2 regions of the Planococcus sp. TJ-302 genome follow, and region 1 is predicted to be linked to the other one. Evidence: predicted binding sites of a transcription regulator. Region 1 holds the regulator's gene; the other holds the start of a gene.
What was found. Region 1 encodes LexA, which represses DNA repair genes until DNA is damaged. Its sites were predicted from a motif close to CGAACATATGTTCG; they were not measured.

Region 1 (7,531 bases):
ATGCCGGCATGCAGGACGATGCGGATTTTTATGTTTCGGACTGCGCCTATTCTGATATCTCGGAACAAGTGCTGCACGTCATGCGCACCACGACGCGTCTCCGGACGCCGCTGGCATTGAAACTCGCATCGTTTTTCATGCGGCTGCGCGACGGCTATCTGATCAGCACCGTGACACCTCGGGAAGCGGTTAAAAAAATCACGAACCCGGTTTTATTCATCCACAGCTTGCCAGATGATTTTGTGCTTCCGCAGATGACGCTGGAAATGCACGAGCTGAAGCCAGGCCGAAAAGCGATGAAGCTGTTCGAAGAAGGGGCGCATGCGCAATCCTTCAATCTGCATCCGAAAGAATACAAAGAAACCGTGGCGCAGTTTTTGCAGGACCACGCGCTGCTTGAACCTACTATAGAAGAAAAAATTTAACAGAAAAACGCCAGCCCTATTGGGGCCGGCGTTTTTCTATGCGGTAAAGCTAATAGCATGAAAAAAAGCACTCATGGAGTGCTTCTTATTTTTTAGCAGGTGGTTTAGTTGACGCTTTATTCATTTGTGTCATCATTTGATTGATTTTTTTCTGAGACGGTTTTTGTCCCATTTGCATCATCATGATACGCAGCATATCTTCGTTAATCGGTGGATTGTCTTTCAAATATTTCATCATGTATTGACGTGCGATGAAAAAGCCAAGCGCAACACCCGCGATTAAAGCGACGATAACGATTACGATCCAAATCCATGTATCCATTCTTGTTACCCCCTTCGTGTTGCATAAATAAGTAGTGCACCACAATGGATTATACTATATATTTCCGGATGTGACTATAGACACGAAATAATATTAGGAAGTAGTTTAAGTGGATTGGATAGTCATTTTCATTCCGCTTCAGGCGGACGCGTTTCGCGGGCGAGCGCCAAGCCGCTTCGTCGCTGCGCTCCTGCAGGGTCTCGGCTGTCTCGTCACTACACTGCCCCGCTGAAGTCGCCGCCTACCGCTTAATTCAAAGTTATCTCTCAAAAACGAATTATTTTTTCCATCTAAAAACTTGAAAAATAGAAGTTCATACAGTTTTTTGATGATTTCCAGGTATGGAGCAAAATAGCACCGACTCCCAAGGGAGCAGTGAAACGATGAAGTGCCGAAATTCACTCGGGCGCTAGCACGAGTTAATTCGGCGCGAGCCCGCAGGAAAGATATGGACGAAAATAGTTCGGGCATATCTTTGCGACGCACGAGCATATGTTTTAGCGATGCTGTTTTGCGGAATATCGGTTTTAAAAAAAAGTAAAAAAAAAAGACGGAAACAAGTTCTGTTTCCGTCTTTGGTATTTGCATTTATTAGTTTAGAAGAGCTTTGACTTTTGACACTACGTTTTCAGGAGTGAATCCGAACTCTTTCATGATGCGGTCGCCAGGTGCGCTTGCACCGAAACGGTCGATTGAAAGAATGTCGCCTTCGTCTCCCGTGTAGCGTTCCCAGCCAAATGAAGTTCCCATTTCGATTGCTAGACGTTTTTTGACTGTCGTCGGGATAACGGACTGTTTGTATGCTTTGTCCTGTTTCTCGAATCGGTCCCATGATGGCATAGAAACGACTGATACTGCGATGCCTTCTTCAGCCAACTGCTTTTGGGCAGTAACTGCGAGGCTGACTTCAGAACCGGTTGCAAGCAATAGCGCTTGTGGGTTTTCAGCAGGAGATACCACGTATGCCCCTTTTTCCACACCACTGTCAGCCAATTCGCCGCTGTGTTCAAGGACCGGCAAGTCTTGGCGTGAAAGCACCAATAGGGTCGGGTGGTCTTTCGCTGTGACAGCAAGCTTCCATGCTGCTTTGGTTTCGTTAGCATCTGCAGGGCGCACAACGCTCAAGTTTGGCATAGCGCGAAGTGAAGCCAAATGTTCTACTGGCTCGTGAGTCGGGCCATCTTCCCCTACTGCGACACTGTCGTGTGTAAAGACGTATGTGACCGGTAATCCCATTAATGCTGCTAGGCGGATTGCCGGGCGCACGTAATCGCTGAACACGAAGAACGTTCCGCCGAAAACATTGAGTCCGCCGTGAAGAGCCATACCGTTAAGGGCAGTCCCCATTGCGAATTCACGGACACCGAACCAGATATTGCGTCCAGTCGGATTTTCCGCATCAAAGTCGCCTCCGCCTTTGATTGTCGTTTTGTTCGAACCAGCCAAATCGGCGCTGCCGCCGAAGAACGATGGCACTGCTTTTGCGATGGCATTGATCATATCGCCTGAAGAAGCGCGAGTCGCTTGTTTTTTACCAGCTTCGTACACAGGGAAATCCGCATCAAAGTTCTCAGGCAAATCGCCTTTGATCGCTTTTTGCAGCTGCTGAGCCAATTCTGGATAGGCTGCTTCGTATTTAGAGAAAAGCTCATTCCATGCTTTTTCAGCGTTGCCGCCTAGCTCTTCAGTTGCTTTATTAAAAGTTTCATAGACTTCTTCTGGGACATAAAAATCTTCGTCAAATGTCCACTTGTAATATTCTTTAACAAGTTTCATCTCAGCTTCACCCAGTGGAGCTCCGTGAGCGTCCGCTTTACCGGATTTGTTTGGCGCGCCATAGCCAATGACCGTTTTCACTTCGATCAATGTCGGTTTGTCCCCTGATTGCTTCGCTTGTGCGATTTTTTCAGACAAATCGTCAAGCTTGTTGCCGTCATCTACGCGCAGATAGTTCCAGCCATATGATTCAAAGCGCTTTTGGATGTTTTCAGAGAAACTCATACCAAGGTCGCCGTCAAGTGAGATATCGTTGCTATCGTATAAAACGACCAATTTGTTTAATTTCAAGTGCCCAGCAAGTGAAATCGCTTCGCCTGCTACGCCTTCCATCAAATCTCCGTCTCCGCATAGAGAGAAGGTATGGTGGTCGACGACATCCATGTTGTCTTTATTGTATGTAGCTGACAAATGGCGTTCTGCCATAGCCATGCCGACTGCCATGCCGATTCCTTGGCCAAGTGGTCCCGTTGTCGCTTCTACGCCAACTGTGTGATGATATTCCGGATGTCCCGGTGTTTTCGAATCCCATTGGCGGAAGTTTTTGATCTCGTCCAATTCAAGTCCGTAGCCGCTTAAATGCAATAAGCTGTATAAAAGCATCGAACCATGTCCCGCCGAAAGCACGAAACGGTCACGGTTGAACCAGTTCGGGTTTTTAGGGTTGTGGTTCATGTGTTTTGTCCATAATGTATAAGCCATAGGAGCTGCTCCCATTGGCAATCCCGGATGACCTGAGTTCGCTTTCTCAATCGCATCGATGGAAAGTGTACGTATAGTAGTTACTGCAAGCTGATCTGCATGGTTTGACATAAAAACATCCTCTCACTAACAATTTTAATCCTATTCTAGTGTAGTCAACAATAGGAAAGAATACAACTAGAAATGCGCCAAGAGCCAAGCGCTGAAGTCTGGACGCAACAAAAAAAAGAACAAGTATTAATTTAAATACTTATTCTCTCGGATATTTTTGACCTTCTCCGGCGTTACATCGTTACCTTCCGGATCAATCACTTTTACGTTTTCAATTGTGCCGCGCATCGTTTGGCGGAAAGTTGCCAAATACTCCTGGCGCAATGCAGATTGTTCTTTTGCCTCTTCAATGGACAAGCCCACAGTCTTGGATTTTCGAGATAATTCGTTAATGCGTTTTATTTTATCTGGAGATAACATTAGAATCCCGCCTTTCTTCTATCATATCGTACAAAAGAAGCGGGATTTCTGCAATCTATTAGCCCTCTTTCATCTCGAGGTATTCTCTGTAGCGTCTGTGGACGGTTGCTTTGCTTGCCTGATAACCGAAGCCTTGCAGCGTTACCGCAATTTCATGGAACGTCAGCCCGTTCTGTTTCAGGCTGACAATCTGATCGATCGGCAAGTCTAAGCGCTCCCGTCCATCGGGGTTGCCCCTGCCTTTTAGATTGCGTTCAGGCTTGTAGCCATTTTCAACAGCGCGCTTCATGCCACGTTTGATTTTGGCATTATGTATTTTGCGCTGATATTCTTCAACAACCGCTAAAATCTCCAAGACCATGTCGTCCATATCATTTAATGCAATGGGACCTTGATCGGTCAATGTAAAAACCTCCACGCCATATTTTTTCATGACGTGAAGCAGCGCGATCCGAGCATGGCCACGGCCAAGACGGGTTTCATCCTGAATGAAAACCGCTGAAACTTTATCGGTTTTAACGACGTTGAGCATCTCCAAGAGCCCTTCCCGGTCCATTTCGTAGCCGCTGTGCTGATCTTTAAAGATGTCTGAAACAATGTATCCTTGCGCAAATGCGAATTTCAATAATTCTTCTTCCTGCCGTTCAAGTGAACTTTCCTGGGTGTCTTTCGTGGTGCTGACGCGGCAATAAATTAACGCAGACTTCTTCATTCTGCATCACCCGCCAGTTTGGTGGTTTCGTCTGGGGCGAATTTTAGTTGTTCGCTGGGGATTTTGATTGATTGTCCAGCAATGATCTTCGGAGTGCTTAAGCCATTCTCCTTCATGATTTCTTCAATCCACTCCTGATGGGGGGTATTGCCGCTGAATGATTCCGCAAGTGTCCACAAAGTATCGCCTTGTTCGACTTGCACTAGGCTCATTTGATCTTCCTGCGCGTTATGGGTGAAAACCGAATAGAATGAAAAAGATAGAATCAGAAGAAAGAGTACTGTCAGGTAAGAATTTTTTTGGATGAATGTCATAAGAACCGCCTCCTAAGAATGTGTGTTCGGAATGTATGTTCTTACTTTAATGCGAACAAGTGTTTTTGTCAACAAATAAATTCGAACCTATGTTTGCATTTCATATCCCAAGTTGGTATACTATTGGTAGAAAACATGCTGAACTATTAAAAAGAGGTGAAACTGTTGAAAAAAGTATCGAAACGCCAAGAAGATATTTTGTCATTCATAAAAGACGAAGTCCGGGCCAAAGGCTACCCGCCTTCCGTCCGTGAAATTGGAGAGGCAGTCGGCTTGGCATCAAGCTCGACTGTCCATGGCCATCTTGCCCGCCTTGAAAGCAAAGGCTTGATCCGCCGCGACCCGACAAAACCGAGAGCAATTGAAATTATCAGCACTGATGATTCACTGGTTGAAAAAAGCCCGGTCCTTCATGTACCGCTTGTCGGTAAAGTAACGGCTGGCGTTCCGATCACGGCGATCGAGAATGTGGAAGAGTATTTCCCGCTTCCCCAGTCATACGGAACTGAGGACGACCATATTTTCATGCTGGAAATCATGGGAGAAAGTATGATCGAAGCTGGCATCCTGAATGGTGACTATGTCGTAGTGAAACAGCAGCAAACCGCTAACAATGGCGACATCGTGGTAGCTATGACCGCTGATGACGAAGCGACAGTCAAACGATTTTTCAAAGAAGACAATTATTTCCGCCTGCAGCCTGAAAATTCATCGATGGATCCAATCATCGTAGACCAGGTCTCCATCCTTGGAAAAGTGGTCGGAGTTTACCGCCAACTACATTAATCATGACACATAAAGACGCCGAGAGAATTTCTCTCGGCGCCTTTTTTAGTTTCCTACCTTTTGGGCAGACAAAATCAACATCAACGGAATGCGCTCCCGCCGTTCAAACTCAGCTGCGGATTCGAAATTTGTAGGGACCGGCTTTCCTTCCCTGAGGGCAGTTACAGCAAATCCGGCTTCTATTAGCGCTGTAAAGTAGGTTTCTGTCGTTCGGTGATACTTGACGACTGTCTTGCTTATCCAGGGCTCACTGCGCTCTCCTTCCCTGAAATAATCATCGACCACCCAATCACCTCTGCGCTCGCCTTGCGCTTTACTCGCAAACGACGAAGTGGTCAATGGGTGCTGTACAGTGAAAATGAATTTACCGTCCGGCACCAATGCTTGATTGATTTCCTTGAACAAGTGTCTGATATCCGTCAAGTAATGGATGACAAACCGCGAGACAATCAAATCGTATTCTGAACCCTCTGCTTGAAACGATTCAAGGTCCGCTATATGTATCTTGCCACCCAGCTGTGCCGTTGCTCTACTTGCCAGCAATGCCATCTCCCTTGAGCCTTCTATTCCCGTATAGGATGCTGCTCCAGAGCCGAGCAGTTCATTGCCAAATTTACCGTCTCCACAACCGAGGTCCAAGATTGCTTTCCCTTCGACTTCACCCATTAGGTCACAGATAATCGGTTTCTCTATCGCGTTATTCGGGCTTTCCTTGCGCTCTCTCCGTTTCAAAAAAACCGCTAAAAAATCCTTATCGTCGTAAACACTCGATCCTTTAAATTCCACCTAGCCAGCTCCTCTTCTAATTTTAGGCATAAAAAAAGCATCCGTTAAAACGCGATGCTTCAGGCCTCATAATTCATAGACCATAATGTATTTTACTTGTGTGATAGTAATACGGTATAGGCGGTCGTTGTCCTGGTCCGTGATTTCAAACGTGCCGTGAGTCGGAATATTGCGCAATGCTGATTCTTTGTTTTCAGCATATACTGTCAGGACAATCGTATTGCCTTGGTCAAAATAGAATTCAACTTGGAAAGTTTTCATGCATCGGCCTCCTCTAAAGCAGAATGGTTTTTGCTTCTGTCTATCATACACCATTTGCGGGGCGAGTTGTCCATTCTTTTTGGAGTAAACGCTCTGGTAAATAGGGAAAACCCCGAATACGGACTCATAATGAGCCGAATTCGGGGTACCGGTATTCTGAAGATCGTATTCAATTTTTGCTTTCGACTTTTTGCTGTTGCGATATCCACCAATCGATATGCCTCACGTCAAAAAAGATTGTATTGGCATAGGACTGGCTATGTGGAATCTGCCTTTTTGCGATGCTCTCATTAATTTGTTCTTCAGTCCTCGGGCATCCTACAGAATCTAAATACTTCCGCAGGTCTTTAACCCCTTGAATTTTCGTCAAACTAATCACCCCCACAAAATCTTCTTACTTTCTAAGAAAATTCAGTATGGGCTATTAATCGTACTATGAATTCTTCTTAATGATACCACAGTCCTGGAAAAACTAAACTTCCAAAATCAAAAAACTTTTATTTACTGACCCAAGTGGATAAGAAGCTTGGAAAGTTTGCAAAAAAAAACACACCAGTGCAAGTGCGCTGGTGTGTTATATTTGCTTAATACATTTTCAAGTATTGCTCGCGCTCCCATGGGTGAACCGCAATGCGGAACATGTCCCACTCGATTTCTTTCGCTTCCACAAAGTTGTTAAGAATGTGAGAACCAAGTGCTTTCGTCATCACTTCATTGCTTTGCAGCTCTTGAAGTGCTGCGTACAATGTTGGCGGAAGGTCTTGGATGCCCACAGCTTCGCGCTCTTTTCTGTTCATCGCGTAGATATTGCGGTCTACAGCTTTTGGCGGCGTCATTTTCTTCTTGATGCCGTCAAGGCCAGCAGCCAATAAAACAGCCATTGCCAAGTATGGGTTTGCAGCCGGATCAACAGAACGCACTTCTACGCGTGTTGACAATCCACGTGAAGCCGGGATACGGATCAACGGGCTGCGAT
Region 2 (7,531 bases), on a different contig from region 1:
ATGGCAGACTTCGCATGGCACGTAGACATCCGGCAGGAAATGCATTTCTATTTTAATGATACCATCTCCCCGGCACGCTTCACAGCGTCCGCCCTTGACATTGAAGCTGAAACGGCCTTTTTTATAGCCACGCACTTTCGCTTCGTTCGTCATTGCGAAAACGTCACGGATATCATCGAACACACCGGTGTAAGTCGCCGGATTCGATCTAGGGGTCCGTCCGATCGGTGACTGGTCAATGTCGATGACTTTTTCGAGCTCGTCGATGCCCTCCACCGATACATGATGCCCAGGCTTCGCTTTTGCCCGGTTCAATTTATGGGCCAATGATTTATACAGAATTTCGTTGATCAACGTACTTTTACCCGAACCTGAAACGCCCGTCACCGCAGTAAACAGCCCAAGCGGTATGTCGATATCGACATTCTTCAAATTGTTCTGGCTCGCTCCGCGGATTGAAATCTTGCGCCCATCAGGGATGCGGCGCTCAGATGGCAACGGGATGAATTTCTTGCCGCTCAAGTACTGGCCAGTCAATGACTTCCGGTTCTTCATGACTTTTTGCGGCGTACCCGCTGCAATGATTTCGCCGCCGTGGACGCCTGCGCCCGGTCCGACATCGATCAAATAATCCGCTGCAAGCATCGTATCTTCATCGTGTTCGACAACAATCAGCGTATTTCCGATATCGCGCATATTTTTCAAAGTACTGATGAGTCGGTCATTGTCACGCTGGTGCAGGCCGATTGAAGGCTCATCCAAAATGTAAAGTACGCCGGTGAGCCGTGAGCCGATTTGCGTTGCTAGGCGAATCCGCTGCGCTTCACCGCCGGACAATGTGCCGGAAGCGCGGTTCAACGTCAAATAATCCAAGCCGACATTGATCAAAAAGCCGACCCGTTCGCGAATTTCCCGCAAAATAAGCTTGGCGATCGCCATATCTTTTTCGGATAGTTTCAGATTCTTAAAGAACTCGTCCGCTTCAATGATGGAGAATTCGGATACGGTTCCGATATGCAAGCCATTCACTTTTACGGATAACGATTCGGGTTTCAAGCGGTAGCCTTCGCAAGTCGGGCATGGCTGTTGCCCCATGAATTTCTCCATTTGTTCCCGGATATAATCCGACGATGTTTCACGGTAGCGGCGGTCAACGTTCGACAGCACGCCTTCAAAATTGATGTGGTTATCGCGGATTTGCCCGTAATCGTTCTCGTAGCGGAAACGGATTTTGTCTGAGCCAGAACCCCGCATCAAAATATTGATGTGTTCTTCCGGCAGATCGCTTACTGCAATATCCATGTCGATTTTATAATGTTTGCAAACTGCCTGCAGGAGCTGCGGATAATATTGGGAGCTTGTCGGCTGCCAAGGAACGATGGCCCCTTGCTTTAAAGACAAGTTCCAGTCCGGTATCACGAGTTCAGGGTCCACTTCCAGTTTATGGCCTAAACCGTCGCATTCCGGACATGCGCCAAACGGTGAGTTGAACGAAAACATGCGCGGCTCCAATTCGCCGATTGAAAATCCACAAATCGGGCAAGCATGGTGTTCACTGAACAGCAATTCTTCTTTTTCCATGACATCAACCAATACGCGTCCTTCAGCCAGCCGCAATGCGGATTCAAGTGAATCACTGAGGCGCGGAGCGATATTGTCTTTCATGACGATCCGGTCGATGACCACTTCAATATTGTGCTTTTTGTTCTTATCCAAGTTGATGTCGTCATCCAGGTCAATCAATTCGCCGTTGATGCGTACTCTGACATAACCCTGTTTTTTAATGTCTTCCAAAAGTTTCACGTGTGTTCCTTTACGCCCGGAGACGATTGGAGCAAGAATCTGCATTTTTGTGCGTTCCGGATAATCCACGATCCGGTCAACCATCTGTTCGATGGTCTGTGATGAAATTTCAATGCCGTGGTTCGGGCAGATCGGTTTCCCGACCCGCGCATACATCAAACGCATATAATCGTAGATTTCTGTCACTGTCGCGACTGTGGAACGCGGATTCTTGCTCGTTGTTTTTTGGTCTATTGAAATAGCCGGGGACAGCCCTTCAATCAAATCCACATCAGGCTTATCCATTTGCCCTAGAAATTGGCGCGCATAAGAAGACAGCGATTCAACGTACCTGCGCTGCCCTTCCGCATAAATCGTGTCGAACGCCAATGAAGATTTTCCGGAACCTGATAATCCCGTCATGACAACGAGTTGGTCGCGCGGGATAACAACATCTATATTCTTTAAATTATGTGCGCGTGCGCCTTGTATGCGTATCTCTTGGTTTTTCAAGTCTAATCATCCTTCCGCTTTCAATTCAAGCACTGTATCGCGCAATTCAGCCGCGCGTTCAAAATCAAGCGCTTTGGCCGCTTCTTTCATCTCTTTTTCGAGCAGGGAAATGAGTTTTACGCGCTCTTCTTTCTTGAGCTTTTTGCCCGAAACCGCTTTTGACACATATTCTTCGCCTTCTTCTGCAGCCTCTGTGGCGCGGATGACGTCGCGGATTTTCTTTTGTATTGTAATCGGCGTGATGCCGTGTTCTTCATTATAATCAGCCTGGATTGTGCGCCGGCGCGCCGTTTCATCAATCGCTTTCGTCATCGAATCCGTCATTCTATCGGCATACATGATGACATGGCCATTCGAATTACGTGCGGCGCGGCCCATCGTCTGAATCAATGAACGCTCAGAGCGCAGGAAGCCTTCTTTGTCCGCATCCAGGATCGTCACGAGCGACACTTCCGGAATATCCAGCCCTTCACGCAGCAAGTTGATGCCGACTAGAACGTCGTAGACGCCCATACGCAGTTCACGGATGATTTCGATGCGTTCAAGTGTTTTGATCTCGGAATGGAGGTAATTGACTTTGATCCCCGCTTCTTTCAGATAAGCGGTGAGGTCTTCCGACATTTTCTTGGTCAACGTCGTCACCAAGACCCGCTCGTTGCGGTCTGTACGCTGGCGGATTTCATCCATTAAATCATCGATCTGCCCTTCGATTGGGCGCACTTCGATGGTCGGATCCAGGAGCCCTGTCGGCCGGATGATCTGCTCGACCATTTCCGGCGTGTGATCAAGTTCATATTGCCCCGGCGTCGCTGACACGAACACCGCCTGATGGATATGCTCCTCGAATTCCGTGAAGGTCAACGGGCGGTTGTCCATCGCCGAAGGCAGGCGGAAACCATGGTCGACGAGCACTTTTTTGCGCGCTTGGTCGCCATTGAACATGCCGCGCACCTGCGGCAGCGTGACGTGGCTTTCATCGACCACCAACAGGAAATCTTCCGGGAAATAATCGATGAGCGTATAAGGCTGCGCGCCAGCCGGGCGCAGCGTCAGATGCCTTGAATAGTTTTCGATGCCTGAGCAGAAGCCCATTTCGCGCATCATTTCCAAATCGTAGCGCGTTCGCTGTTCCAGCCGCTGTGCTTCAAGCAGCTTGTCTTCAGCGCGCATTTCTTTCAAGCGCTCTTCCAGCTCTTCTTCAATGTTGGCGATCGCTTTGACCATTTTGTCTTCGCGGGTAACAAAGTGGGACGCTGGAAAAATCGCGACGTGTTCACGTTCGCCGATGATTTCACCGGTCAGCGCATCGACTTCGCGGATGCGGTCGATTTCGTCGCCGAAAAACTCCACGCGCAGGCAGCGTTCATCGCGCGATGCCGGGAAGATTTCTACTACATCGCCCCGTACACGGAATGTGCCGCGGATAAAGTTGATGTCATTGCGCTCGTATTGCACATCGACCAGTTTTCGCAGCAGCTGGTTACGCTCGATTTCCATCCCTTTGCGCAGTGAAACCACGAGCTCCCGGTATTCTTTCGGAGAACCCAGGCCATAAATGCAAGATACTGAAGCAATGACGATGACGTCATCGCGTTCGAACAATGAACTCGTCGCCGAGTGCCGAAGTTTATCGATTTCATCGTTGATACTGGCATCTTTCTCGATGAACGTATCGGATTGCGGCACATAAGCTTCCGGTTGGTAATAATCATAATAACTGACAAAATACTCAACTGCATTGTCCGGAAAGAATTCCTTGAATTCACTGTACAGCTGACCAGCCAAGGTCTTGTTGTGCGCCATCACGAGCGTCGGCTTTTTCACTTGCTGGATGACGTTTGACATTGTATACGTCTTCCCTGTCCCTGTCGCTCCGAGCAGCGTCTGGCATTTCTTGCCGTTGATGATTCCTTGTGTCAGTTCGGTAATTGCAGCCGGCTGATCGCCCGCAGGCTCATAGGGTGCCTGAAGATTGAATTCCTGTTTCATGGTTAATGCCCTCCGTTCGTTCATTGTCTCTATTTTATCATATGCCCTAAAAATACCCTAACAAAAAGCGAACGTATGTTTTTTCACTATTTCTTTTGGATCTACAGGTTGGCAGGGAAGAACCAATCCTGCTTCAAGGGGCGCCTGCACTGCGTAAACGTGCAAAAAAATGCATCGGACTAGGTCCGATGCATTTTTGATAACATTCTATAAAAAGCTGCTTACTCATTCTTCTTCGTGTTTTAGGGTCTTCAATTGCTCGCTATACGTGTTGAATGCTTTACGGTCGTTATTGTCCAGGGCTTCGTCGATGAGGCTCATCAGCTGCTCTTCTTGCTGAGAGCGGTGAACATGCTTCAGGAACAGATCCAAATAGATATCGTTCAGAAGTTTTTCCGCTTCGGTCGCTTTCTTTGTTTGAGCCATCGCTTTCATGAAATCAGCATAAGAATAATAGTTTTCCATTCTTCATCACCCCGAATGCTTTTCATTAGTATACAATATAAATTCTGAAAGAACAATCGTTTTTTGAAAATTCTAATGAAATAGAAAATATTTTATTTTCCGTAGTAAAGCCTTTGCTAATTTGCATTTTTTCCTTATAATGTTATATGTATAGTAAATTTGAGGGGTGTATAATTCATGAGTAAAAAGAATCATCAGCTCTTATCATATACGGTGTGCAGCAATACCTACGCACTTCTGCCGTATATTGACGGCCACAGAAACTGGACGCGGGTCATTGAAGACCGCAGCGAATTCATCGTAGAGGAATCCGTCTATAAAATCATCAGCTCTTCGTGCAGATTTTACAGGGGATCCCTCGAAAGCGCCACCCTCTATTCCCAGAAAGCGATCCGGGTCAAACATAAACCTCCTGTCATCATTGGGGAATATTACGGCAGCCCACTCATTTTCTTTCCTACCCATTCACCGAAGAACCGTGATTCGGTCTGGTTCAATTTTGATGCAGTCGAGTTGATCGACAGCGAAGACACCATTAAAGGAAGCCTTGTACACTTAAGCAACGGCATAAGCGTACCACTCGACGTGTCGCCCATCGCCCTCAGAAATCAGCATTCGTTTGCCGGTTCGCTGCGCCGCTTTTTCAGGAATTCCCAACAAATCCACAAGCAGCAGATGGTCTATTTGACGAAACGGCGGTATCCGCCCCGCGCTCAGCATCCGATGGATTGACCGCCGAAACTTCAGCCGCTGTTCATATTGAGGCTGGTGGACCTGGTCAAATCTCCCGGTGTGCCATCGCCAAATAAATTCGCAGCAGCTCCTCCACTTGATTGCGTAGGCGCAAATTCAAATAGCGCCTGTGATCTTCATAGCCCCCATGGTAAAAGACATATTCAGTAAAGGTATCATCGCCTGTCCCCTTCAGCATTTTCATATGCTGCTTGCGCATATGGATGTTCGTTTCCTTCAGCTCCCTCTGAACTTTCCGAATCGCTCCATCCACCAATTCAACATACGGCCTCTTCAACTTAAAAGGACCCTGTTCGAATAATGCACGGTCGCGCTCCAGAATGATCAGCACCATCGGCAAATACATCGCTTTTTCAAAATAGACGATTTCCTCTTGTGAGATTAACGGCATTCTTAGCACCTCCTCAAAAAGGGAACGTTTGTTCTTATTTTTAATTTTAGCGCCATTTCCTAAAATTGCAATAGCCTCCGTCAAATAATCCTTTCTGGAGTTTTATTTAATAAGTTGAATTAAAGAAGTAACTCATTTAAAACTGCTTCGGACGCTTTGGGTAAGGCTAGGATGATTGCTCCTGCGCAAGCTCGTCGCAAAGGAGTTGCCAAAACTTACTGGCACCTCCTTGGCTCTCGCAAAAAGCCAGGCAAAGAACGCCTGTCTTTCTGCTAAAAACCTTCTGCTTCTGCATCGCTGCGCTAGCTTCGAAGCAAAGGAAATGGACCAAATTCCATTTGGCCATCTCCTTGCCTAGCCCTTGGCCGCACCTTCGCTGGTAAGCTCTTTGAAAAATAAAGAGCTTAGTAGGTTCTGCTATTTTTGTAGACACGGAATAAAATTGCGGAAACTTCAGTAAGACTCTGTCCCTGTCTCTGTCCCTGCAACGCTGCGCTAGCTTCGGGACATGAAAAAACGTTGCATCGCTTCGCTAGCTTCGAGACAAAGACATTGGTCTCGCAGGCTGCGGCCAATGTCTTGCCCGCGGCAAGCGAGGCAGTTTTGCGCAGTACTAATAAGAAGAATCATAATTCAACTCGCATGAATACACCCTTGCCATGAAAAAAAGAGCTATCCGGAAGTCTGTAAAACAGAATTCCGGACAGCTCTTTTCATTTAATTGAACGGTAAACCCATAATGATCCGACGAAAAATCCGGAAGACACCCACATGAACGGCTCATGCCAGAACCACACCGAAACCGAGATGCCAGCGAACGACAGGATGGTGAACATGCCGGCAAACATCCGGCTCTGCAGATCGCGCTCATGCTGGCGATTGCGTCCGTCGCGATTTTCGATGTAATGGCGCATCCGCTCCGGCTCTTCCAAATAGCTGATGACTTTCTGCGGCAACACCCGGAATGGGCCCGAGGCGTTCAGCACCCAGCGCAGCACATCACTTTTACCGAAGACAGGCTTGCCTTCTTTTTGGGTCGACGCCCATTCAAGAACGCGCGGCCGCGCCAATGCCAAGAGGTCAATGCCTGGATCCAGGACGTTCAGCACGCCAACAAAGATTGAAGCCGCACGACCGAAGAATGCGAACTCAGCTGGCAGCTGTACCGGTTGTGTCCGGACGATGTTTTGCATGTCCTTGAACAGCCGCTCCACGACAAAGCTGTCCATCTGCATCAGCTCGTCTGATTCGTATGCAGCGACCAAGCGGGAAATCGTATCGGCCAAAAGCTCACGGTTAGCTTGCGGCAATAAGAACCGGAGCTCTTCAAGCGCATCAAGAACCAATTCGTAATTTTTGAAGATAATGCCTTCCGCAATGCGCAGGACAGCCTGTGAATCCGCGGCCGTGATTGTGCCCGTCATGCCGAAATCGATCAGCACAATCGTGCCATCAGGCTTCAGTAGAATGTTCCCGCCGTGCGGGTCAGCGTGGAATTGTCCGCCGTATAAAATCTGTTCGAGGAACAGGATGAACAGCCGCTCCGCGATTTCGTGGCGGTCGATTCCATTTTTTTCAATAAAGGCCAAGTCGGTGATGCGTGCCCCCTCGATCCATTCCATGACAAGGACGCGGCGC

Region 2: uvrB (excinuclease ABC subunit UvrB) is a predicted target of LexA. The motif match lies at 4,353-4,366, and genes of this name have one in related genera.

Annotation. Positions count from the first base shown of each region.
Region 1 covers NZ_JBZDOI010000001.1:866,070-873,600, forward strand. The annotation lists gene AC4EHB_RS04515 (alpha/beta hydrolase) at 1-425, shown strand, start outside; gene AC4EHB_RS04520 (YneF family protein) at 511-747, opposite strand; gene tkt (transketolase) at 1,339-3,336, opposite strand; gene AC4EHB_RS04530 (DUF896 domain-containing protein) at 3,463-3,696, opposite strand; gene AC4EHB_RS04535 (YneB family resolvase-like protein) at 3,755-4,408, opposite strand; gene yneA (cell division suppressor protein YneA) at 4,405-4,722, opposite strand; gene lexA (transcriptional repressor LexA) at 4,888-5,508, shown strand; gene AC4EHB_RS04550 (class I SAM-dependent methyltransferase) at 5,554-6,294, opposite strand; gene AC4EHB_RS04555 (hypothetical protein) at 6,361-6,555, opposite strand; gene AC4EHB_RS04560 (hypothetical protein) at 6,725-6,925, opposite strand; gene glnA (type I glutamate--ammonia ligase) at 7,140-7,531, opposite strand, start outside.
Region 2 covers NZ_JBZDOI010000004.1:127,942-135,472, forward strand. The annotation lists gene uvrA (excinuclease ABC subunit UvrA) at 1-2,295, opposite strand, end outside; gene uvrB (excinuclease ABC subunit UvrB) at 2,302-4,284, opposite strand; gene AC4EHB_RS15340 (IDEAL domain-containing protein) at 4,510-4,749, opposite strand; gene AC4EHB_RS15345 (competence protein ComK) at 4,927-5,481, shown strand; gene AC4EHB_RS15350 (YhjD family protein) at 5,528-5,893, opposite strand; gene AC4EHB_RS15355 (ABC1 kinase family protein) at 6,607-7,531, opposite strand, start outside.